DNA from 3 places in the Bacillus sp. NEAU-Y102 genome. Region 3 is predicted to be linked to each of the others. Evidence: riboswitches for the same ligand, from Rfam matches in the RefSeq annotation. Region 3 holds a riboswitch; each other region holds the start of a gene.

The links. A riboswitch is a leader RNA that binds a small molecule or an ion and turns the genes downstream of it on or off. The one in region 3 is predicted to bind thiamine pyrophosphate.
Region 1: another riboswitch for thiamine pyrophosphate. It lies ahead of thiT (energy-coupled thiamine transporter ThiT); the one in region 3 lies ahead of thiC (phosphomethylpyrimidine synthase ThiC).
Region 2: another riboswitch for thiamine pyrophosphate. It lies ahead of tenA (thiaminase II); the one in region 3 lies ahead of thiC (phosphomethylpyrimidine synthase ThiC).

Annotation. Positions count from the first base shown of each region.
Region 1 covers NZ_JBTWFK010000015.1:67,196-75,234, forward strand. The annotation lists gene ACYFX0_RS28055 (LPXTG cell wall anchor domain-containing protein) at 1-351, shown strand, start outside; gene ACYFX0_RS28060 (class D sortase) at 441-1,061, shown strand; gene ACYFX0_RS28065 (response regulator transcription factor) at 1,101-1,790, shown strand; gene ACYFX0_RS28070 (sensor histidine kinase) at 1,787-3,637, shown strand; gene thiT (energy-coupled thiamine transporter ThiT) at 3,846-4,517, opposite strand; TPP riboswitch at 4,603-4,704, opposite strand; gene ACYFX0_RS28080 (FeoA family protein) at 4,906-5,133, shown strand; gene feoB (ferrous iron transport protein B) at 5,130-7,118, shown strand; gene ACYFX0_RS28090 (FeoB-associated Cys-rich membrane protein) at 7,132-7,302, shown strand; gene ACYFX0_RS28095 (lipoprotein BA_5634 family protein) at 7,337-7,915, opposite strand.
Region 2 covers NZ_JBTWFK010000008.1:14,546-22,584, forward strand. The annotation lists gene ACYFX0_RS20750 (heterocycloanthracin/sonorensin family bacteriocin) at 1-280, opposite strand, end outside; gene ACYFX0_RS20755 (DUF3937 domain-containing protein) at 734-997, opposite strand; gene tenA (thiaminase II) at 1,395-2,084, opposite strand; TPP riboswitch at 2,212-2,317, opposite strand; gene ACYFX0_RS20765 (D-alanine--D-alanine ligase) at 2,391-3,305, opposite strand; gene pdxR (MocR-like pyridoxine biosynthesis transcription factor PdxR) at 3,310-4,758, opposite strand; gene ACYFX0_RS20775 (homoserine dehydrogenase) at 4,848-5,873, opposite strand; gene ACYFX0_RS20780 (esterase/lipase family protein) at 5,961-7,202, opposite strand; gene ACYFX0_RS20785 (DUF3914 domain-containing protein) at 7,479-7,820, shown strand; gene ACYFX0_RS20790 (lipoprotein BA_5634 family protein) at 7,898-8,039, opposite strand, start outside.
Region 3 covers NZ_JBTWFK010000006.1:106,771-114,809, forward strand. The annotation lists gene cydA (cytochrome ubiquinol oxidase subunit I) at 70-1,425, shown strand; gene ACYFX0_RS16670 (cytochrome d ubiquinol oxidase subunit II) at 1,418-2,443, shown strand; gene ACYFX0_RS16675 (arsenic transporter) at 2,755-4,113, shown strand; gene thiC (phosphomethylpyrimidine synthase ThiC) at 4,369-6,129, opposite strand; TPP riboswitch at 6,242-6,357, opposite strand; gene lldP (L-lactate permease) at 6,429-8,039, opposite strand, start outside.

The DNA.
Region 1 (8,039 bases), on a different contig from region 3:
ATTAAGGAACAGCAAAAAAGTGAAATAGAGAAAAAGGAAGCGGCACAAGTACAAGAAAAAAATGATATGGCTAAAGAAGAGGAAGCAATAAAAGCTGAGAAAAAAAGTGAAGAAGAGAAAAAGAGAATAGCGCAAGAACAGTTAAAAAACGATATGGCCAAAAAAGAAGCAGCTATAGAAGCTGGGCAAAAGAATGAAGTAGCTAAAAAAGAAGTAGCCAAGCCAGTTGTACAAGGTGAAAAATTGCCAAACACGGCATCAAATAACGTGGTAATGATGGGATTAAGTGCAGCCCTTGTAGCACTAGGTACATTATTTGGTTTGAATCGTCGCAGTAAGTTTAAAGTGTAAATAAAATATTGTCCTATAAAGAATGGGATAATTTCATATATTAAAAATGGTAGGTTACTCCTACCATTTTTGGCATGGAGGGATGAAACATGAAGTTACTCAATTATATCGGTATCATATTGATGGCTATAGGGCTATTCATGGGATCCTATTACGCTGTGGAATGGTATAAAGGAAAGAGCTCTGCCGGGCAATTAACAGCAGAAGAAATAAAGAGCCTTAAAAATATACAAGATACTCAACTTTCTCATGAAACACCTGTAACCACTCAAGTGCCTTCTTCTCAAACAGAACATAAAGAAGGAGAAAAGGTAGCGATGTTAAACATACCGAAAATAAAGAAGAAGTTTTCTATATATTGGGGAGCGGATGATACGACTCTGAAAAAAGGAGTTGGTATGTTTGTTAGTGATTTAACGACAACTCCATCTGGAGGGGGACATACTGTACTGAGTGGACATCGAGATACTGTATTTACAGATTTAGGAGAGTTGAAAGAAAAGGATACCCTTGTTTTAGAGTATGATAATAAAACGTACACATATGAAATTCAAAAGACATGGATTACTCATGCGGATGATCGTACTGTTATTATAAAAAAAGAAGAACCGATATTAACACTGACAACTTGTTATCCATTTGATTATATAGGGGATGCACCAGATAGATATATTATCGAGGCGAAGTTAACTGGCAGTTATTCAAAATGAAATTATAGTTTCTGAAAGCAGGAGGGGGATATATAAGTTATGTCAAAAAACATTTTAATTGTTGAAGATGAAGATATATTACGTGAAATATTAAAAGATTATTTTTTAAGTGAACAATATGTAGTGTTTGAAGCGAGGGACGGGAAAGAGGCTTTAGTTGTATTTGAAGAAGAAGAAGTTGATTTAGTTATTTTAGATATTATGTTGCCAGAACTCGATGGATGGTCTGTTTGCCGAAGAATTAGGAAGACGTCCGAGGTGCCTATTATTATGCTGACGGCGCGCGTAGATGAAGATGATACGTTACTTGGTTTTGAACTTGGGGCAGATGACTATGTGACGAAGCCGTATAGTCCACCCATTCTATTAGCAAGAGCGAAACGATTATTAGAAAGTAGAAAGGCATCGAAGAAACCTTTAGAGAATGAAGATGATACGTTATCGATTCATGGCATCCAAGTTCATTTTCCGTCACGTACTGTTACTGTTGATGAGGCAGATGTTAGTTTAACGCATACGGAGTTTGAAATATTAGTGTATTTCATGAAAAACCAAGGAATTGTACTAACAAGGGAACAATTAATTTCAAGAATTTGGGGATATGAATTTGCTGGTGATGATCGAACGGTTAATAGTCATATTCGTAATTTAAGAAATAAATTAGGAGAGAAGGCAAAGTACATTACAACTGTAGTACGAACAGGTTATAAATTTGAGGGAAATGTATGAAGAAAGGAATTGTACTAAAATTATTTACTCTTACAACAGCATTATGTATGTTGATTTTAGCGACGATATTTATTGGACAAACGATATTTTTTAAACAATATTATGCGAATCGAAAAGTGGAAGATATTAAAGTGAATTTAAATTCCTTTGAGAAGAATTATCTAAACTACACAGGAAATGCAGAAGGAATTCAGAAACTTGAGCAAGACTTTTTTAGGGAAAATAATACGTGGATTACGACACTAGATCAGAATGGGAATTTAAAACATGTGGATGATTTTTATTTTGAGGTAACGATAGATCGTAGGCAACAAAAGAGCTTTGGACAACAACTATTCAAGATACCCTTATACAATCTCGTCAATATAGAGGAGATTGATAATAAATCATTAGAGCAGTTTTTAGGACAAGAGATTTATTTTTCTGGAGTGAGAAAAGAAGATAGTTTTATTCCATTCTCTTTTTCTTTATCTAAGCAGAATTTAAGTGGATCTAATAAACCGTTAGAAAAAGCATTTCAGGAGAAAATAAAATTAGATGAGGAGAAAAAGAGAGCGGCTGGGGAGCAACTTGCTAAGGAAAAGAAACCAGCCGTACAGGAAGAAGCTGCTCAGGAATTAGGCGTTTACATAGGAGGACGTGTTACAAAAGTACAGTTACCAGATGTAAACGGTCCTGTGAATCCAATTTATAAAAATAGCATATTTTTAGATAATATTAAGGGTTTTCAAACCGATTTATTATTAAAAGAAAGCAATAAAATACGATATACAACACAAACAATAGATTATGAAAAGAATGATATAAAATATAAATTATTAATTAAGCCAATAAAAGAAAAAGACGGATCAGTAGCATATATATATGCAATGGCTTCTTTACAGCCTGTAGATGAAGCTGTACAAATGGTGCAAGATTATTACATATACATCATTGCATTTGTAGTCGTTCTTATTTTTTTAGCTTCGTTTTATTATTCAAAGCAAATTGCCAAACCGTTATTAAAAATAAATGATACGACGAAGAAAATAGCGCATTTAGATTTTACAGAAAAAATACCGATTACTTCAAAAGATGAAATTGGTGATTTATCGAAAAATATTAATATACTTTCTAACAAATTAAATTCTCATATCGGACAGCTTGAACAAGATATTGAAAAGGAAAGAAAGTTAGAAAATACACGGAAAGAATTCATTTCTGGTGTTTCGCATGAATTGAAAACACCGCTGAGTATTATGAAAAGTTGTATTTCCATTTTAAAAGACGGGGTAGCTGAGCATAAAAAAGAGTATTATTTTCAGGCGATGGAGAGAGAAGTAGACAAAATGGATACTTTAATTTTGGATATGCTTGAGTTAGCTAAATTTGAATCTGGTACATATAAAATGAAAAAGTCTTCGTTTTATATTGATACAGTAATTGAAGATATATGTGAACATCTATCTGTGGAAATAGAGAAAAAAGAACTTCATGTTCATAAAAATATACGTTCATTTGAAGTGATTGCAAATCAAGGCCGAATTGAACAAGTCATTGTGAACTTCATTACGAATGCAATACGTTATACACCAAATAAAGAGGATATTATTATTTCGACAATAGATGATAAAGATCGTATAAAAGTGTGCATTGAAAATAAAGGTACTCACATTGAAGAAGAACAATTAGATAAAATTTGGGATCGCTTTTATCGCGTGGATGCAGCTCGGCAGCGTTCACAAGGTGGGACGGGACTTGGGCTTGCTATTTCTAAAAATATTTTAGAATTACACGATGCTGAATATGGAGTAAAGAATACAGGAGATGGTGTATTATTTTACTTTTACTTACCGAAAAAAGCGTAGATAATGCATGCTACGCTTTTTTTAATTTATTTTCATACTATCTTTACCTAATCTTTATTTTTAAACGATATAATCTGGTTAGAAAACGAGGTTATGTAAGGAGTCGATGAACCGTGCATAGCAATTGGCTAAGTATAATGGTATTTATTTTCTTTTGTGCATTTATTGTATTTTTAATTGATATTACGATATGAAAAAAGAGCGCTCATTAAGCGCCCTTTTTTTGTGTATTCATTTGATAAGCACTGATGCTTTTGAATAAACGTGGTGAAGTGATAAATAAAAATATAAGTAAAACGGTACATAGAATATAGGAACCAATCATTGTACTACCGTTAAATATTAAAGAATATAGAGCTGCTGATTGTCCTTTTGGTGCATATTGTCCCCAGAAAATGATACCAGCGATAAAGTGACAGAAGTAACGAGCTAGACTACCGATAAAAGTAGCGACGATAATATATCCAATTACTTTCTTCCCTTGGTTTGGTTTTGATGAAGGTTTGTCTTTACGGCTACCTAAGTTTGATTGTTCTTCGTTATTTTCATTGGATGTTAAAAGCGCCTTTTGAATTGGACGATAGAATAAACCAGCAAACCCAATGAATGCGAAAGCAATGAAGTATTCAATTAATACTTGAATTGGTGTTACGATAATGGCATCGCCTACGACAATTTGTAATAATCCCCAAATTAAGCCTCCTAAGAAAGCCATTTTGAAACCCCAGCGATAAGCGATAATAAAAATAGGAATCATTGCAAAAGATATAGAACCGCCTGTAGCTGATATTTTTATTGAAAGTGGTAAAATGTCGATGACCATGGCGAAGGCTGCAAGAATAGCAGATTCAATCATCGCTTGTAAATTGGTGTTACGCATGTTGTCTCCCCCTAAATCCAAGTTGTACAAAAAAGAATAGATATCATAGGAGGATACGAAATACGTAAATGAAAAGAGGTATGTATTTCGGACGTTTGCACAATCCCTGCGTTAGCATTAACTAACAGGTTCGAAGGGTCGGAACGAAGTGTTCCCTCTCAGCGGCATGGCTCCCCCAGTGATAACGAGATTCTTTATTTGTTATTGTTTATTGTTTATTGTAAGCGAAATGGATGAGAATGGCAAACGAATCTGTTATGACAATTATTGAAATAGAATTGTAGCGAAATGTTAATAAATATGAAGCAAAAGGGTATAGTACAAGAGAAATAGAGTGTGCTATAATTCTTCTGAAAATAATTATCATTCTCTTCGGAGGGGGAAGGTTATGAGCTTAGTAGATATTAAAATCGGTGAGAAAGTGCTAGTGAAAAGTGTTCAGTCTTTAGATTATTTACTAAAGAGAAGATTGGCTGCTTTCGGTCTTTCTGAAGGAAGCGAACTTCGTATGAAGCAAAAGGCGATGTTCAAAGGTCCTTGTACATTGGAGTGTCGTGGACAGTTAATTAGTATTCGTCATTGTGACGCGAAAATGATAAAGGTGGAATTAGCGTGAATAAGGTTGCTTTGCTAGGGAATCCAAATACAGGAAAGACATCATTATTTAATGCACTTACTGGTTCTTATGAATACGTAGGAAACTGGAGCGGTGTAACAGTAGAAAAAAAGGTTGGTAAATTAAAAGATAGACAAGGAACATTAATTGATTTACCAGGTGTTTATGATTTAAATCCAGTTTCACGTGATGAAGGTGTTGTAACAAACTTTCTATTAACAGAAGAATTTCAGCATATGTTAAATATTGTGGATTCTTCGCAGTTTGAACGAAATATGCATTTAACGTTGCAGTTGCTCGAACTTGGCAAGCCAGTTTCAATTGGTCTAAATATGGTTGATGTGGCGAAGCAAAGAGGAATTGTGATCGATGTAAAACGTTTATCCGAATTATTAGGCGTAACAGTCGTTCCTGTCGTTGCAAGAAGTGGAAAAGGTTGTGAAGAACTACTTGCGACCCTTAAAGAAAATGACAAAAACGAGAAAAAACCATTCATTATTTCATATGGTGTACAAATGGATGAAGGAATTGAAGAGGTAATTTCTCTTTTAGAGAAAGCAAATTACGAGCATCCGAGATGGTTAGCACTTCAATTTTTAAGCAATAACGAAGTAGTAGAAAAAGAAATAAAAGCATTACCAATTTATAAGGAACTTGTAGCCATTCGATCTCGCCTAGAGGGAAAACTTGATTGTACGTTGGAAGAGCACATTTACAAAACTCGTGAAGCGTATATTGAAAAGTTAAAAACAAATGTTATGAAGCATGAGAAAGAAGGGGAAATTCCTTTTTCGGAAAAAATTGATAGACTAATTACGCATAAAATTTTAGGACTTCCAATCTTTTTAGCAGTTATGTTTTTTATTTTTCAGGTTACGTTTACGTGGATTGGGACACCTTTATCGGATATGTTAGATGAGTTTTTTGGTGGCCAGCTTACGGATTGGGTGACGGTTGGACTTACAAGTATTGGAGCTTCTCATTTTATTCAAGCGCTCGTTACAGAAGGTATTATTGCCGGTGTTGGTGCTGTATTAGTATTCGTACCACAAATCTTTGCACTATTCTTTTTCATTTCATTATTAGAAGACTCAGGATATATGGCGCGAATTGCAGTTGTTATGGATCGAATTATGGAGTTCTTCGGTTTAAACGGAAAAGCGTTTATTCCGATGATTATCGGTTTTGGATGTAACGTTCCAGGTATTATGGCAGCGAGAACGATTGAACAAGAAAAAGAACGTTTACTTACAGTTCTTGTAACACCATTTATGTCTTGTTCGGCACGTTTGCCTGTATACGCATTATTTGCGGGCGTATTCTTCCCTCATAGTCAGGCAACTGTTGTATTTTCTTTATATGTTGCAGGTATTGTTCTTGCATTACTAGTTACAAAAATTATGTCTCTTACAATTTTAAAAGCGGAAAAGTCTATTTTCGTAATTGAACTACCTCCTTACCGCGTGCCACAAGCGAAAACGTTATGGCTAAGCACGTGGGAGAAAGGGAAAGGATTTGTTCGTAAAGCAGGTACATTCATCTTTGGTGGTTCTGTTGTCATTTGGTTATTAAACTATGCAGGTCCATCAGGATTTGGTGTTGATATGGGAGACAGTTACTTAGCGATGATTGGTGGGTTTATCGCACCGCTATTTGCACCGCTCGGCTTCGGAACGTGGCAAGCTGCAGCATCCCTTTTAACAGGATTTTTAGCAAAAGAAGTTGTCGTTTCTACAATGGCAATTATTTATGCAGTTAAAGAAGATGTGCTTGGAAACGTAATGGGAGCACATTATACAGCATTATCAGCTTATGCATTTATGTTCTTTATTTTATTATATGTTCCATGTTTAGCGACGGTGGCTGTTATTAAACGTGAAACAGGATCAGCGAAATGGACGATTTTCTCAGTCGTTTATCCACTCGTTGTTGCTTATGTATTAACGCTTATTATATACCAAGTTGGATCTTTACTAGGATTCTAAAAGGAGATGTATAATGATGGTCAATATTATAATTGGAGCTATCATTTTTGGTTATGCAGCATACACGTTAGTTAATTTTGTAAAGAGAAGTAAAAAAGGAAAATGCGCAGCATGTTCTTTAAATAAGTCATGTCAGTCGAAAACTTGTAATCCGGATATGGAACAAATTGCTCATAATAAATAGAAAAAAGCTTTGCGAATTGCAAAGCTTTTTTGTTTTACTTTTTAATTTTTACAAGTTGAGAAGCTTCGACGCCTTTGTAACCAGGGAACTCTTTACTTGGGTCTTTATCAAATTTTAATACACCTACAGATTTTTCATCACCTTTTACACTGTTGTAAGTTGCGTCATCGACAATCGCATACATATCTGTATATGCACGGCCACTTCCGATAATTGTGTTGCCTTCATATTTTAATTTTGCCCCATCAAGTGTAGCATTTTCTACTTTTTCTTTTGCAAATAATAAACCTTGTTCTGTTGTTACAGCTGGTAATTTATCAAGTGGTTTCGTGTTGTCTTTTTCATCAACTTTGCTAAGTAACTCTTTTTTCACTAGTTCTTCACCAGTTTTCTTATCCATTACAAGAACTTTTTTACCATCTAATGTTGTCATTTTCATTTTATAGAAGTCTTTTTCTTTCACTTCTTTTTTGTTTTTATCTGTAATTTGCTGAACTTGTTCTTCTGAGCCGTACAGTACAAAACCGTTCGCTTTCTCTCCTAATAAAGAACAACCTGATAATGCACCAAATGAAATTGCTGCTGCTAATCCGATTCCTACTAATTTTTTCATGATGATTTCTCCTTTTATATGTTTTATAGTAAATACAATTTTTGTATTATTGCTTACATGTGAAGAAGCTTGTTTGTTGCTTCTGGTATTAGTGTATAAGAAATATCAGAATGCAACTATCGAG
Region 2 (8,039 bases), on a different contig from region 3:
TATCAGTAGTACCACTAAAACCATCAAAACAGTTAGAGCAACCGCCACAACCTCCGCAACCAAAACAACCGAAGCAACCAATACAACGGAATCCACCACAACGGAATCCGCCACAACGACCTCCGCCACAACCGCCACAACGACCACAACCCCCACAGCGACGAGCAGCATCTTCAATATAGTAATATGGATATTGATTTTGCTGGTCCCAATAGACAATATTTCCAGATCGGTAATCATTAAGGCTTAACGCTTGTATTTCTTGTTGAAACTGATTCATTTTCATAACCTCCGTTTATAAAATACAACCTCATTGATGCTTCCCTATATTTCTGTTCGTTACATCTAAGTAGAGATAGCGCTATAAACTAAGTTCAATACGTACACCAACAAAGTATGACTTATCACTAGATGATGCACCTTGTTCATATACCTATTTTTACTATGGGCTCATTTTTATAAATAGAAATTATAAAATATAAATTCTAGCGTCATATCTTCATACTTACTAAGCTCAATTAATTTCTCAATAATCACGCGGACAAATCCTATATATTTCCATATATCACTTAGATTTTCTTGTACTGTAAATGCCTTTGCTATAACACCTCTAAGTAACCGGTTTCTATGACGGTTAAGAAATTCCTATAAAGAAAAAAGCCCTAATTAGGGCTTTTTATTCTATTTCTCCAGCAAAGCTCTCTATGAAATTTCTAATTGAAAAAAGACACACTTAGATTGATGCGTCTTTTTGTGATGCCTCTTTTGTGAAATCATATAATGCAATTGCGCCTAAAAGAACAAGTATACCTTGAGGAACATCTAGTAAAATAGTTTTCCAAATTTCTGGAATTACCCATTTAATATCTGCTGCTGTTTCAAGATATGTTTGGAAATAGCTGATTGTAAAATTAATTATCCCTAAAAATACAAACAACGATAAACCAAATCGAATTAATTTCTTATTTGTAAACATATAACACCTCTCAAAATTCATTAGATATTCCTGCTTTTGCTTCTTTATATTTCCATATCTCTATATTTGATTTTAACACACAAAGAACTCAAAAAAATACAATATGCAAATTTGCATATTGTATGAACAGCACTTCATGTTAACTTAGAAATTCCTGCAAAGAAAAAACAACTCCGTTACAGCTAACAGCTCGGGTTTCTTTTCTTATTTAACTTCATACCACCAACATTTACGTTCTTTAATTGTAAAATAAATGTGACAGAAGTTTATCCAGTTAATGCGTAGACAATTAAATGAGCTAAATTATCGATATTCTATTTCACCATATCCGTAGCACTAATGACTTTACGCAAATTTGACAAGAAAAAATATAGAGATAGGTATGGATCATACCTATCTCTAACATTACTTCTATTCTTTATCCAATTACGTCTTTTACGTCTGTATCCACTGGCCACTTTTCTAATGTATAAGCCATTTCCCAAAATGAATATTCATATTGACTGCTAATAATAAAATGCTGTTTCATACGCTTGCGGTCTGCCTCTGTTACTTTTTCAGCAATAGTATCTAACCGTGTAATTTGTTCTTCAACTAGCGTACGGAACCAATCAGATCCATAAGCAGAAATCCATTCGTTATAAATTGGCTCTTCCGGCTGACATTCTTTTAAACGTTCCCCAATTTCGTAATACAACCAATAGCAAGGTAAAATTGCTGCAATGATATCTCCTAAATGCCCTTCATACGCAGCACGATACATATGTGAAGTATACGCATATGCAGTTGGCGCAGGAATAAAATTATCTTTTTCTTCTTTTGTTATCCCTAGCTTTTTAGCAAAATTCTCATGTAAAGATAACTCGGCCTCATATGTATTTTGAGCATGATGTGCCATACGAGCTGTCGTCTCTAATTCAAGAGCTTTTGCAGCTCCTAAAGTTTGTACTCTAGCAAAATGAATCAAATAATATGAATCTTGAAGCACATAATAGCGAAAACTAGCTAAATCTAACGTTCCTTCACCAAGTTTTTTTACAAAAGGATGGTTAAAACTCGCTTCCCAAATTGAATCTACTTCTTTACGTAATGATTGTGAAAAAGTCATTTAAATCCCTCCAATAATGTATAAAATATAAGTATTTATCCACAATTATTAAAGCTGTAAAATAAAAAAACTTTCTTTACAGGCGTAAAGAAAGTGAAATTGACAGTATTTATTTACTCATTAAATAGCAACGTCTTTCCCACTTCCCTACGCTGGCATTAACCAGATCAGGTACTAAGAGTCTCAAAATCACATTTGATCTCAGCCTATAAAAGGCCCCCCTAGTGGATAAATATTTTGTTTTTATAATGTATTCATCATAGCATACTTCGTGAAACTGTCAAAAGAATTAGTTATATAATCCCCTTAAAACCCTTCTTCTTTTCTAACTTTTAATGATGTTTCAATAATCATATCTAATAGTTTGCTATAACTAATTCCCGCTGCTTCTGCACTTTTTGGCAATAAACTTGATTGTGTCATCCCTGGTAATGTATTAATTTCCATTACATATGGAATTCCATCCTTCACCATCATATCAACTCTTGCATAAACACTACATTTTAATGCTTTATAACAAGCCAGTGACGCTTTATTTACACATTCATTAATTTCCGCTGGAAGTTCGATAACTTCCTCAACTGTACTAGTATCATCATATTTTGCATTGTAGTCAAAGAACTCGGCTGCATGTCGAATTGAAACTATAGGTAACTGTTTTCCATCCAGAATGGAACATGTAATTTCATCACCTTTTATATACTTCTCAATTACTACTTCAGAATCCCATTCAAATACAGTTTCTAGCATTGAGATCAATTCATTTTTATTGTAAACGATTTTCACCCCGACACTCGATCCGCCAGAGTTTGGTTTTACCACTAATGGAAATCCTAACTTATCTAACTCATCAAGCTTTAGATCCTCCATTTTTGTAAGTTCAATCCAATCTGGTGTTTCTACACCTTCATAACGTAAAATCTTTTTCGAAATATTCTTATCCATACATATACTACTAGATAACATATTACTTCCGCTATAAGGAATCCCTAAACTCTCCAGTGTTCCTTGAACTGTCCCATCTTCTCCATATTTCCCGTGTAATGCGAGCAACGCAAAGTCAATGTCTTTCGCTTTTTCAATTAAATCCATTTTTTCATTTAATGTAATTGGGACTATTTCATACTTATTTTTATCTAAATGAGCAATCATTTCATTCCCTGTCATAATTGAAACTTGTTTTTCAGACGATACCCCGCCCATAATAACACCGATTTTCATTTTCTCAACTCCAAATTTCATTTTTTAATGTATCACCAATTATTTTAATTCCCCGAACTATTTCTTCTTCTTTCAAGCGCGAAAACCCTAATCGGAAAGTGTTCGCCCCTTCTCCATCAGAGTAAAAAACATCTCCAGGTGAAAACGTAACGCCTTTCTCATAACACTTTTGTAAAAGTGTGCGGGCATTCATATGCTCTTCTAGCTCTATAAATAAATGAAGTCCACCATCTCCAGTCATTCTTTTGAAAGGAATGAACTGATTACACGCGCCGACAGCTAACTCATATTTTTTCTTATAAACCGATCTTGCCTTTTTTAAATATTTCTCAAAATATCCCTCATGTAAATATTGAAATAGAACCGCTTGATCTAACGTAGATGTGTGGATTGTTCTTGCTCTTTTTACGCTTTCTAAATAATGAATCAGCTCTTTATCTGCAATAATCCAACCTACACGTAAACCAGGGAAAAGTACCTTTGAAAAGCTACTAATATAAATCACATTATTGCCAGCTCCAGCAAAAGTTAATAAGGGAGCTAAATGTGAACCTGAATAACGTAATTCTTCATTAAATCCGTCCTCTATAATAGGAACCTTATATTTCGAGAATAACCTCATCAATTCCGTTCTTTTCTCTGAACTCGTAACAATACCGGTTGGATTATGATAAGAAGGAATTAAATAAGCAAAATCAAAATCTTTTTCACGTAAGCTTTTTTCAACTTCATTCGTATCAATACCATCCTCATTCATATCAATCCCATGAACTTCAAGTCCATGTAAACGGAACAGCTTTAGTGCAGCGTGGTGAGTTGGATTCTCACAAATGACACGACCGGATTTTTTTGATAAAGAAGAAAGTACAATATCCAATCCTTCTGTAAATCCATTTGTAATTAGAATATCTTTATTCGAAATGTCTACACCTTTCATTTCCATGTAATGAAGTAAATAATTCATTAACGGTTTATATCCCTTTGCATATCCGTAGTTCAATACGATGTCCCCTTCAATGGACATACGAGTAAGAAAAGCTCTTTTGAAGTTTTCAACATCAAATAGCTTCTCATCCGGGGCTATACTATTAAAAACAATCATTCCCTTTTCCCAACGAACACCATGTTTCATTAAATCTAATTCATCCGCTAATGCGGTCACTGTATTAAGTTTATTTTTCCAATCTATTTCAACAGACGAAGTGTTAGATATATCTACCTTCGCAACAAAGTTCCCTTTTCCTTTAACTGCATAAATGAGTCCTTCTTGCTCTAAATCTGCATAAGCAGCAAGTACAGTGTTTCTACTCACACTTAGTAATTCACTTAGTTCCCTTGTTGATGGGATTTTTTGATTCCCGAGCAAGTGCCCTTTCATAATCATCTTCTTCAAATAATCTTTCAATTGAATATAAACGGGACGATCTTTAACAACTTTAAAATCCTTAAACAATTCCTTACCCCCTGCAATCATTTTTGCATATTTATTTCATTCACAAAAGGTCCACGACATATGTATTTTTTATAAAGGGCGGTACGGTCTTACAAGTCTTTTCGATATAAGTTAATTACATCTTTTAAAGCTGCAGCTGCAGCGCCTCGTGGATTAGAAGCCCCACCAATTGTAGTAACTTGTCCCATCGTATCTGTAAAGAACGTAATTCCTTTTTCGGTCCCATTTACTTTTGCTAACGGATGATCTTTTTCTATTTCGCACGGTTCAACATTTAAATTCACATTGCCACCCTCATCCTTATATATTGATGCTATTAATTTAATAATTTTATGTTGTTCCTTAGCATTTTGTATTTGCTGTTTTGTAACGTGCTCGATTCCTTTTATATGTATATCAGTAAGTGTTTTCTCTGTTTCCATTAAGCTGTTTGTCAAAAGTAACAATTTACACGCACTATCTGAACCACTTATATCTAATATAGGGTTTGTCTCAGCAATTCCTTTATTTTGCGCTTCTTTCAGTGCTTCTTCAAATGTCATATCTTCCTCATACATTTTCGTAAGAATATAATTAGTTGTTCCATTTAATATTCCTTCTATTTTTTCAATACTGCAACCGGCTAAACTAAATTGTCCGATATCTAGCGTCGGTAGTGCAGCGGCTGTTGCACCGCTATATCGAATTCGTACATTTACGCCTCTTGCTGCTTCATTTATTTCTCTCCAGTTTGTAACGAGTGCACCTTTTGAAATTGCTACTATATCCATCTGTTTCTCAATCGCTTGTTTCATATATTGTTTCCCTGGATTTCCATCTTTAAGATTTGTAACTGTTGATTCTACCAATACAGTACCACTTATGCTAGTTGTTGCACGTTCCTTCGGATGATACTCTAAATATTTTTCAATTGCAGCGGTACCGCCACCATACATCAATAAATGATGAAGAGATAAGCCGTCTTCATTATGTATTGCAATATTTCTTCCTAATACGCCACTTACAACTAATTGAATCCCATATGTTTCATATATATATGAATACTTTTCATTTAATAATTTTATAAACTCTCTGCCTACTGTTCCGTATCCTGATAATACAACTTGAATTTTCATAATATCCCCCCATATTTTTCTACCAAACCCCTCTTTCAATATAATATAAAGCGCTCTCGAATTCCATCGAGAGCGCTTTATTATTACTTATTTCGGTAAACGTGATAGCTTTTCAGCAATTGTTCTATAAAACTCTTGAATGCTAGAAAAACCTAACGAGTCTGAAACACTTAATCCTACCATGTCGAGATGATCCCAATTCGCTTTCGTTTCGATATGATTCCATTTTCCAACCTGTAATGACTCATGATTATTTACAGCAACATTAGAAATTGGTGCAATCATAGAATTTGTATTTACTACACCATCATTTTGCCACCAAGAAGTATCAACTAACGGACGGTTTTCTTCATATCTCGCATAAGAACCTAAGAAAAATGCATTCCCCATCAACACTTTATTCATCGTTATATGAGGCAAATGTAAACCTGTAATAGGTGCTGCTTGTGATGCATGTCCACTATAAGATAAGTAATAAACATCCGGTTGCGTCTTTACCCAATTATTTAACTCCTTTGCACCATCTGTACTTAAATCCCATTGACTTATATCTTTTGTATTTTTCCAAAGTGAACTATTTAGAATACGATTACTATATTGGAAAAAGGACTCTCCAGCAATCTTCTTTATACCCCATTGATCCAATTTAAAATCATATAAAGATAAATTATTGTTTCCTCCAAAGCTCGCAGCTGTAATGAGTAAATCTTTAACGAACGGCAGCAGAAGACTACCATCCGCAAGTGTTGTACCGTTGTGAGGGGTTGCTAATGTTGTAACACTATGAACATATGATTTTCCACCTTCAAATAGTGGTGATATTTTGGTGTCTGGGTGATTTTTCGCATAATTCTTTTCTTCAAAACTACCTTCTTTTAATAGCTGTACTAATGTTCTAATCGTTTGTCCACCCATGCTATGCCCAACTAAATGAACTTTATTTATTTCACTCCAATTCGGCGTAAAACCACTATAAGTTCTGCCAAAACGATTATGTCCATGTTTCTCAGCATGCGAGGCACCATAGTCTACTGTGCCACCGCTAATTTGCGCATACAATTCACATGCACGATCCCAGTTACTAGAAACAGGTCCAACAGCTGCGGTATGTACCGTATAACCATTTCGTTTCAAATCTTCCTGTATATCATGAACACCACCCCAATACTTTACGCCAAGCATTTCTTCTCTACCCCATCCAGCAAATCCATTCACCAATATGATAGGATAATTATTTGGTTGCCTCTCTTCAGCATATGATATTTTCGCTGCGAATGAACATAAGGTCACTAATGCGAAAAAACATATTTTTAAAAATAACTTCCCCATACTTTCTCCCCCTAATAAAACGTTTACATTTTTCTTCTAAAAATTAACAGAATGTTTTAACAACTTAAACATAATGTAAAGTATTTTATATACGTTGTATATATAGAAAACATATACAATTGTTGATAAATATTAATTCAAGTGAACATTTACTTTTTACAATACAACTTGTAAATCTGTTTATTTGAATTTATAATTAGATATAGTTTCCTCATGTTAAAAAGATTTAAAAACCATAAGAAAACTAATCTCATTGCTTGAAAAGGAGGAAAAAGCATGCAAATCGGATCAAATATTCATACATTATCTCAACCTACTAAAATAACTCCATCTACTCTTGAGCATAATACTATCTCTTCTACTAAACTGGAAAGTAAGAAAGTAAATGATCCTATCAAGTTTGATATTCGTTCATCTGAAAAAGAAATGAAACAGCCTGAGCATAAATTTAATGAATTAGATTTATGGAAGATGTTAAAGGATAAAGGTGTTCCTTTATGGATCATCCTTGAAATGCTACAAAAGGCTCGTAAAGAAAAAGAAGCCCAAAATAATTCAGTTCAAAATTCAAATGCGATTGAGGAAACAAACGAGACTCGATTAAATGAAGTAATGTAAAGCATAATATTTGATTGGTCTACAAACTAAAAAGAGTTCGGGGGTGATAAAGTTTCTATCAACCTCGAACTCTTTTTTTATGATTTTTCTCCAATCGTTACAAACTGGAAAGATACTTTTCCTTCCAAACCTTTAATTAGTTTTTTTACTTTAACATTTTCATTAACCAATGTATTATCTGTCGACATTTTAGGTTTTTCGTCACCTAGAGATTTTTTC
Region 3 (8,039 bases):
GGTAGTTTTTTTGAATAAATCTTCCAATTCAATCAGAAAATAATGGCAAAAAAGAAGAGGAGTTTACATATGGATACGGTAACATTAGCAAGAGCATTTTTTGGTTCTTCATTAGCATTCCACATTATCTTTGCAACACTTGGCGTTGGACTTTCATTGATGATTTTTATAAGCGAAATACTCTATCACTGGAAGAAAGACTCCGACTATGCCATTATGGCGAAAAGATGGACAAAGGCGTTTGCTATTCTTCTCGGTGTAGCAATTCCAACTGGAACAATTGTCGGTGTGCAAATCTCACTTCTTTGGCCTGGTTTTGCCAAAATTGTTGGGCAAGTTATTTCTGTTCCCTTCCAAATTGAGATTTTTGCCTTCTTTTTGGAGGCTTTATTCATGTCGATTTACGTATATGCAGCCGATAAACTTCCTCCATTTATGAGATTAATCTCGCTATTTTTCGTCATGCTTGGTGCCACGGCATCCGCCGTTCTTATTACATCAGCAAATACATGGATGAATACACCAGCAGGATTTTCAATGAATCCAGATGGATCTGTTTTTAACGTTGATCCTTGGAAAGCTTTCTTTAATCCGAGTTTTGGCACAAGTGCATTCCATGTCGTTATTACGGCTTATGCAACTGGTGCGGCTGTCATTGCTTCTATCGCTGGATTTAAATTATTGAAGAAAAATTTAAGTACACGTGAAATTGCTTATCATAAAAAGGGGCTACTATTAGGGCTTGTCGTGACATTTATTACAGGCGCTACGATGTGGCTTTCAGGGCACGAATCGGCAATCGCCCTACATAAACACTCACCTGAAAAACTTGCATCTGCTGAAGCTTTATTTGAAACGACATCACACGCACCGCTATCCATTGGCGGGATTGTGGATCCTAATACGCTTGAACTAAACTATGCACTTGAAATTCCAAACATGCTTAGCTTATTAGTGGGACTAGACCCTAGCACTGTCGTAAAAGGTCTAAATGAATTCCCACAAGAAACATGGCCACCATTTTATACACATACACTGTTCAACTTAATGGTCGGCACTGCTGCGTTTACCTTTGCAGTTGCAGCAATTGCTCTCTTATATTGGTACTTCGTTTACCAAAAAAAGGGGACAGAACTACCGAAGTGGCTACTTTGGGGGGCTGCCGCATGCGGACCAATTATGATGCTCGGTATTGAATTCGGATGGATTTTCAGTTGTAGCGGTCGTCAGCCATGGACAATTTATGGTATGCAACGTACAGTCGATGCTTCTACTCGCGCTGATTTCGTCGGTCCTTTATTTGTTTTATTCATCATTTTATATATTGGACTCGCTATTTTAACAGTCTTTGTTCTACGGACATTCTTTAGAAGACATCCATTAAAGAATGATTTACAACACCAAGGAGGCGATTCTCGTGCATGAGGAAAGTATTGCAATCATCATCTTATGGGCCCTTATTTTCGTATACAGTATATTAGGATCCATCGATTTTGGAGCTGGTTTTTGGGGCATGGTATACGCAAAACATCCAACGCTCGCTGCCAAACTTGCCAATCGGTACTTATCACCAACTTGGGAAGTAACAAATACGTTTCTCGTTTTCGTCGTTGTCGCATTTCTCGGCTTCTTTCCGAAAGCGGCCTTTACTCTCGCAACCGTTATGTTCGTACCAGTTATGTTAATTTTAGTACTCGTTGCAGTACGTAGTACATTTATGGTATTTGCTTACTCCTTGCCAAAATATCAGTACCTTCTTCGGGTTATTTCAGGTATTACTGGTCTCTTAATTCCAGCACTATTAATTACCGTTTTACCCGTTACAGAGGGAGCGTATATTACAATGTCTGAAGGAAGAGAAGTACTCCTGTATGGAAAACTTCTTTCTAGCCCGGTTATCTATTGTTATATGCTCTTCGGACTAACGTCTGAACTATTTCTCTCCTCTCTCTTTCTTGCTGATTTTGCGAGAGAGCAAGGTTCAGAAGATGCATACAAACTTTATAGAAGGAATGCTATCATACTTGGCCCTGCAACACTTGTTACGGCGATTATCGCTCTCGTTGTAATGGATCCAGAAACACATTGGCTTATGCAAGGATTAATAAAGCAATTCCCATGGTTTACAGTTTCTATTGTTCTATTCGTTATCGGATACTCGTCCCTTTGGTGGACAAACAAGAAGTATAACACACTAGGATTCCCTCGCATTGCTGTTTTAGCTGTCGTCGCTCAATATGCATTTGCAAGCTATGCTTACGGGGTCGCGCATTTACCGTATATTATTTATCCTGACGTAACTGTATTTACAAGCTTTACAACGAAAGAAACGTTCTATGCACTGCTCATTCTATACGCAATTGGGATTGCAATTTTATTACCAGGATTTATTTTCTTCTGGAATTTATTCTTGAAGGATCGTACTTTTTTGAAGGAAAAATAATATAGCCTTGGAGTCTGTTCCAAAAGGTATTTTGGGATAGACTCCTCTTATTATATTTTGTCGTTAAGTCGATATATTTTAAAAATTTCCGATATAAATCTCATTTCCTACCTTACTGCCCAATCAATTTATAGGCTCCTATCACAATAGTTATTTCACTACTAGTGACACTTGTCCTTTAGCATGAAAAACACATATTCGCTTCATCTCGTTATACGTCTAGTTCTTCTTATTTTTTGCTGAATATACTACCAATATAAACTTGAGACAAGCTACATCTGTTTAAGGGAAAATAGAAAGGTAGGCAAAATATGAGCATTGAAATATGGATTACTATTATTGTATTCTTCTTAACAATGATTGTTATCTTTTGGCGGCCTCGAGGTTTAAATGAGGCGTGGCCAGCAGCGGTCGGCGCTGGTATTATCCTCTTTACAGGAATCGTATCAAAACCAGACGTCATAGATATTGTTAGTAAAATAGGAGGAGCCTCCATAACAATATTAGCGACCATTGTTATGGCAGTTATATTAGAAAGCTTCGGCTTCTTCCATTGGTCCGCAGCGAAACTAGCAAATTTAGCAAAAGGGTCCGGTCACCGTTTATACTGGTATATTCAATTACTATGTTTTCTTATGACTCTTTTATTTAATAACGACGGCAGTATTTTAATTACAACTCCAATTTTAATTCTTCTTCTAAAAAACCTTCAATTAAAACCACATCAACAAATTCCTTATTTATTAAGTGGCGCTTTAATCGCTACTGCGTCTAGTGCACCAATTGGTGTAAGTAATATCGTAAACTTAATTGCATTAAATATCGTTAATATGACTCTTTATATGCATACTGCTATGATGTTTGTACCTGCAACATTAGGCTTATTATTTATGTCATGGCTCATGTATACAGTTTTGAAGAAAAAACTTCCGAAAAAATTACCTGTTTCTTCATATGATATTGAAGAAATTTTTTTCACGAAAAACTTCCATCCACTAAAAGGAAATAATTCTGTTGATACGAAACAAAAACGGACAAGATTCATGTTAAAAGTATTAGGTTTTGTCTTCCTTATGCGCTGTCTTCTATTCGTTGCATCCTTCTTATCCATACCAATTGAAATCGTTGCGGTACTCGGTTCACTCGTTCTTCTCATTTGGAGATGGTACTACTTACGAACAAATCCTGTCGACATTTTGAAAAAGACACCGTGGCACATTTTAATTTTCGCCTTCTCTATGTACGTCATTATTTACGGACTCCACAACGCAGGATTAACAGCTGCACTTGTACAATGGCTCGAGCCAGTTGTGAATCAGCATCTACTCTATGCTAGCTTTGCGATGGGCGGACTTGTATCCATCCTCTCTAACGTCTTCAATAACCATCCTGCCCTTATGATTGGTACGATCACATTAACAGAAATGGGACTAGATCCAGTCACATTAAAAACAATCTATCTCGCAAACATCATTGGTAGTGACATCGGTTCACTATTACTACCAATTGGTACGCTAGCTTCACTCATTTGGATGTATATTCTGAAACAAAACAAAATTAAAGTAAAATGGAAAGACTATTTAAGTGTATCCCTTATCGTTATCCCGCTCACAACAGTCGTCACACTATTCCTCTTATTCTACTGGGTACACCTCTTCTTTGCCTTATAAAGTGAAACTTTAATCAGTGGGGGTTTTGTTCATCCCCCACTGATTATTAGCCCTAACCAATCGGGCTTTTACGGGCAGCCCGACCCCGACCTAACTTCTTTGCTTCCGCTGAATTTTGAGGTGGGGGTCTTACTGCCCACAAATAGCGGGATAAACAACAGAATCCCCATTTGCTACCGTCTTAGCAAATGGGGATTCTTCTATAATAAAGTTAGGTACTACAGTGTGATCAATCAAGTAAAGAGGTGTAACGTGTTATTGATATAAATGACTACCAGCTTCTTTAAATTCTTCTGCTTTCTCTTTCATTCCTTTTTCAATTACTTCTGTCGTTTCTAAATCATTTTCTTTTGCATATTCACGAATATCATGTGAAATTCTCATACTACAAAACTTCGGTCCACACATTGAACAGAAGTGAGCTGTCTTTGCCCCTTCTGCAGGCAACGTTTCATCGTGATATTCCATCGCACGTTCAGGATCTAAAGATAGATTAAATTGATCGCGCCAACGGAATTCGAAGCGTGCTTTTGAAAGTGCATCATCACGCTGATGAGCCGTTTTATGTCCTTTCGCAAGATCAGCCGCATGCGCTGCAATTTTGTACGTAATAACACCCGTGCGTACATCATCTTTATTCGGTAAACCTAAATGTTCTTTCGGCGTTACATAACAAAGCATCGCCGTTCCAAACCAACCGATCATCGCAGCTCCAATCGCCGATGTAATATGGTCATAACCTGGTGCAATATCTGTCGTTAGTGGCCCAAGTGTGTAAAACGGCGCGCCCTGACAAATATCAAGCTCTTTCTCCATATTTTCTTTAATTAAGTGCATCGGTACGTGTCCAGGTCCTTCGATCATAACTTGCACATCATGTTTCCAAGCAATTTTGGTTAATTCACCAAGTGTTTCAAGCTCAGAAAACTGTGCTTCATCATTTGCATCTGCAATAGACCCTGGACGTAATCCATCTCCAAGAGAGAACGAAACATCGTACTGTTTCATAATTTCACAAATCTCTTCAAAATGAGTATATAGGAAGTTTTCTTTATGATGGAATAAACACCACTGCGCCATAATCGAACCACCGCGTGAAACGATACCTGTCGTACGCTTTGCCGTGATTGGAATGTAACGAAGCAATACACCAGCGTGAATCGTAAAGTAATCAACGCCTTGCTCCGCCTGCTCAATTAACGTATCACGATATACTTCCCACGTTAAATCTTCTGCAATTCCGTTTACTTTTTCCAGCGCTTGATAGATCGGTACAGTTCCAACTGGTACAGGCGCGTTACGAATAATCCACTCACGCGTCGTATGAATATTTTTACCTGTAGATAAATCCATAATCGTATCTGCACCCCAGCGAGTAGCCCACGTCATCTTCTCTACTTCTTCTGCAATAGAAGAAGATACAGCAGAGTTTCCGATATTTGCATTGACCTTCACATGGAAGTTACGCCCGATAATCATCGGTTCAGCTTCTGGATGATTAATATTCGCTGGTAAAATAGCACGGCCTTCTGCGATTTCCTTACGAACAAACTCCGGCTCTACCCCTTCACGAATCGCAACGTATTCCATCTCAGACGTAATAATGCCATTACGCGCATAGTGCATTTGCGTAACATTTGCACCTTGCTTTGCTCTAAGCGGCTTACGATCCATTTGCGGGAAAACAGGTGTATGTTTCGAAGCCACTTTCACACCGTCATCCTCTGGTTTTACTTCACGCCCTTCGTATGCTTCTACATCACCACGCCCCATAATCCAGGAGTGGCGCGGCGTTGGAATGCCTTTTTCCAGCTCGACCTTATACGCAGGATCTGTATAAGGACCGCTCGTATCATACACACGGATTGGTGGATTTGGGACGCCATTCGTTTCGCTTTGTTCAATCTCACGCATCGGCACTTTCATACCTTCTCGTGGTCCATCCACATATACTTTCTTACTCCCTGGTAAACTCGATTTCAATTCAATTTGCTCAGCTGAAACAGATTGTTTCATAAATTTTGTTGCCCCCCTGTTCGTGACAAGGACAAGATATGGCCAGCGCATGCCAAAATAAAAAGAGCCAGGTCCATAAAAAAATAAGGACCTGGCTCATAAAGACATCATTATGTAAAGCCGTTAACTTCCCTACGCTGGTACGAGCCAGATCAGGTCCAAAGGGTTAAGAAGTTCACGCGCTTCTCTCTCAGCCTACGCATACGTTAGGCACCCCTAGTTTATCACTGATTTAATTTTCAATACTTTCCCATCATACACTATAATCTGAAAAATTCAAAGTTTATTTCTTTTGTTTTTTATGGAATCATCCACGTTAAATAATATGCTTGAACATACGTCATAATACCAACAATAATTACGAAGAATAAACTATGCTTCACTGTAAAACGGAACAAATCCGATTCTTTTCCAGCAAGACCAACTGCTGCACAAGCGATGGCAATCGACTGCGGGGAAATCATTTTACCTGTTACACCGCCTGTTGTATTTGCTGCAACGAGAAGCACTTCAGATACGCCGACTTGCTGCGCTGTAATGGCTTGTAAATTCGAGAACAGTGCATTCGCAGACGTATCAGACCCTGTTAGGAATACGCCAATCCAGCCTAAGAATGGTGAGAAGAACGGGAATAGTCCGCCTGTTCCAGCTAATGCTAACGCTAACGTAGAAGATAGGCCAGAATAGTTTGCGATAAATGCAAACCCTAGTACAAATCCGATAGATAGAATTGGCATTTTTAATTCGTTTAACGTTTCTTTAAATGTCACTACTGCATCTTTTACATTCATTTTCAAAATAAACATGGAAATGATACAAGCAATTAAAATCGCTGTTCCAGTTGCCGATAATACATCAAACTTTAGAATTGCCTCGTAAGGCGTTGGTTTATTTACAATTGGCTCTGCTTTCATTACTAGATTATGCAGACCTGGAATTTCAAACTTAAATACAAGACTTTCTAAAGCCCCTCCTGGAGCAAATAATGCCTTAAAGAAATTTTGGCTCCAAATGACTACCATAACCGTTAATACGATAAATGGGGACCATGCCTTCACTACTTTTCCAAACGTTAATTTCGGCATCGATGCTGCTGTCGTTGTTGCTGCTACCTCATTATTTGCTTGCCCGGATTGATAAATTTCTTTCGGCTGCCAAACTTTTAAGAACAGTGCTAAACTCACTAAACTTACAAGTGCTGACGTAATATCCGGAAGTTCCGGTCCTAAGAACGTCGCTGTAATGAACTGCGTAATCGCAAATGAACTACCTGCTACAAGTAACGCAGGCCACGTTTGTCTTACCCCTTTAAATCCATCCATTAAAAATACGATAAAGAATGGAACAAATAATGATAGGAACGGTAATTGATGCCCAGCCATTTGTCCAATTTTATGTGGATCAATACCTGTTACTTGTCCAGCAACTGTAATCGGAATTCCCATCGCTCCAAACGCCACTGGTGCAGTATTTGCAATTAAACAAAGACCTGCTGCGTATAAAGGATTTAACCCAAGACCAGCAAGAAGCGCTGCTGTAATCGCTACTGGCGCTCCAAACCCTGCCGCTCCTTCTAAAAATGCTCCGAATGAAAATCCAATTAAAATAACGAGTAAACGATGATCGTTCGTAATCGATAATACCGATGCACGAATCACATCGAATTGACCTGTTTTTACAGAAATTTTATATAAAAATACCGACATAATGATAATCCAAGCAATTGGCCATAACCCGTACAAAAAACCGTACCCGGTTGCTGCCATTGCCATCGTGAACGGCATTTTATAAGCGAATAATGCTACTAAAACTGTAAGTACAACTGTAATAAATCCTGCCACATACCCCTTCATGCGAAAAACCGCTAAAGCTAAGAAAAAAAAGATAATCGGAATAAGTGCTACTGCTGC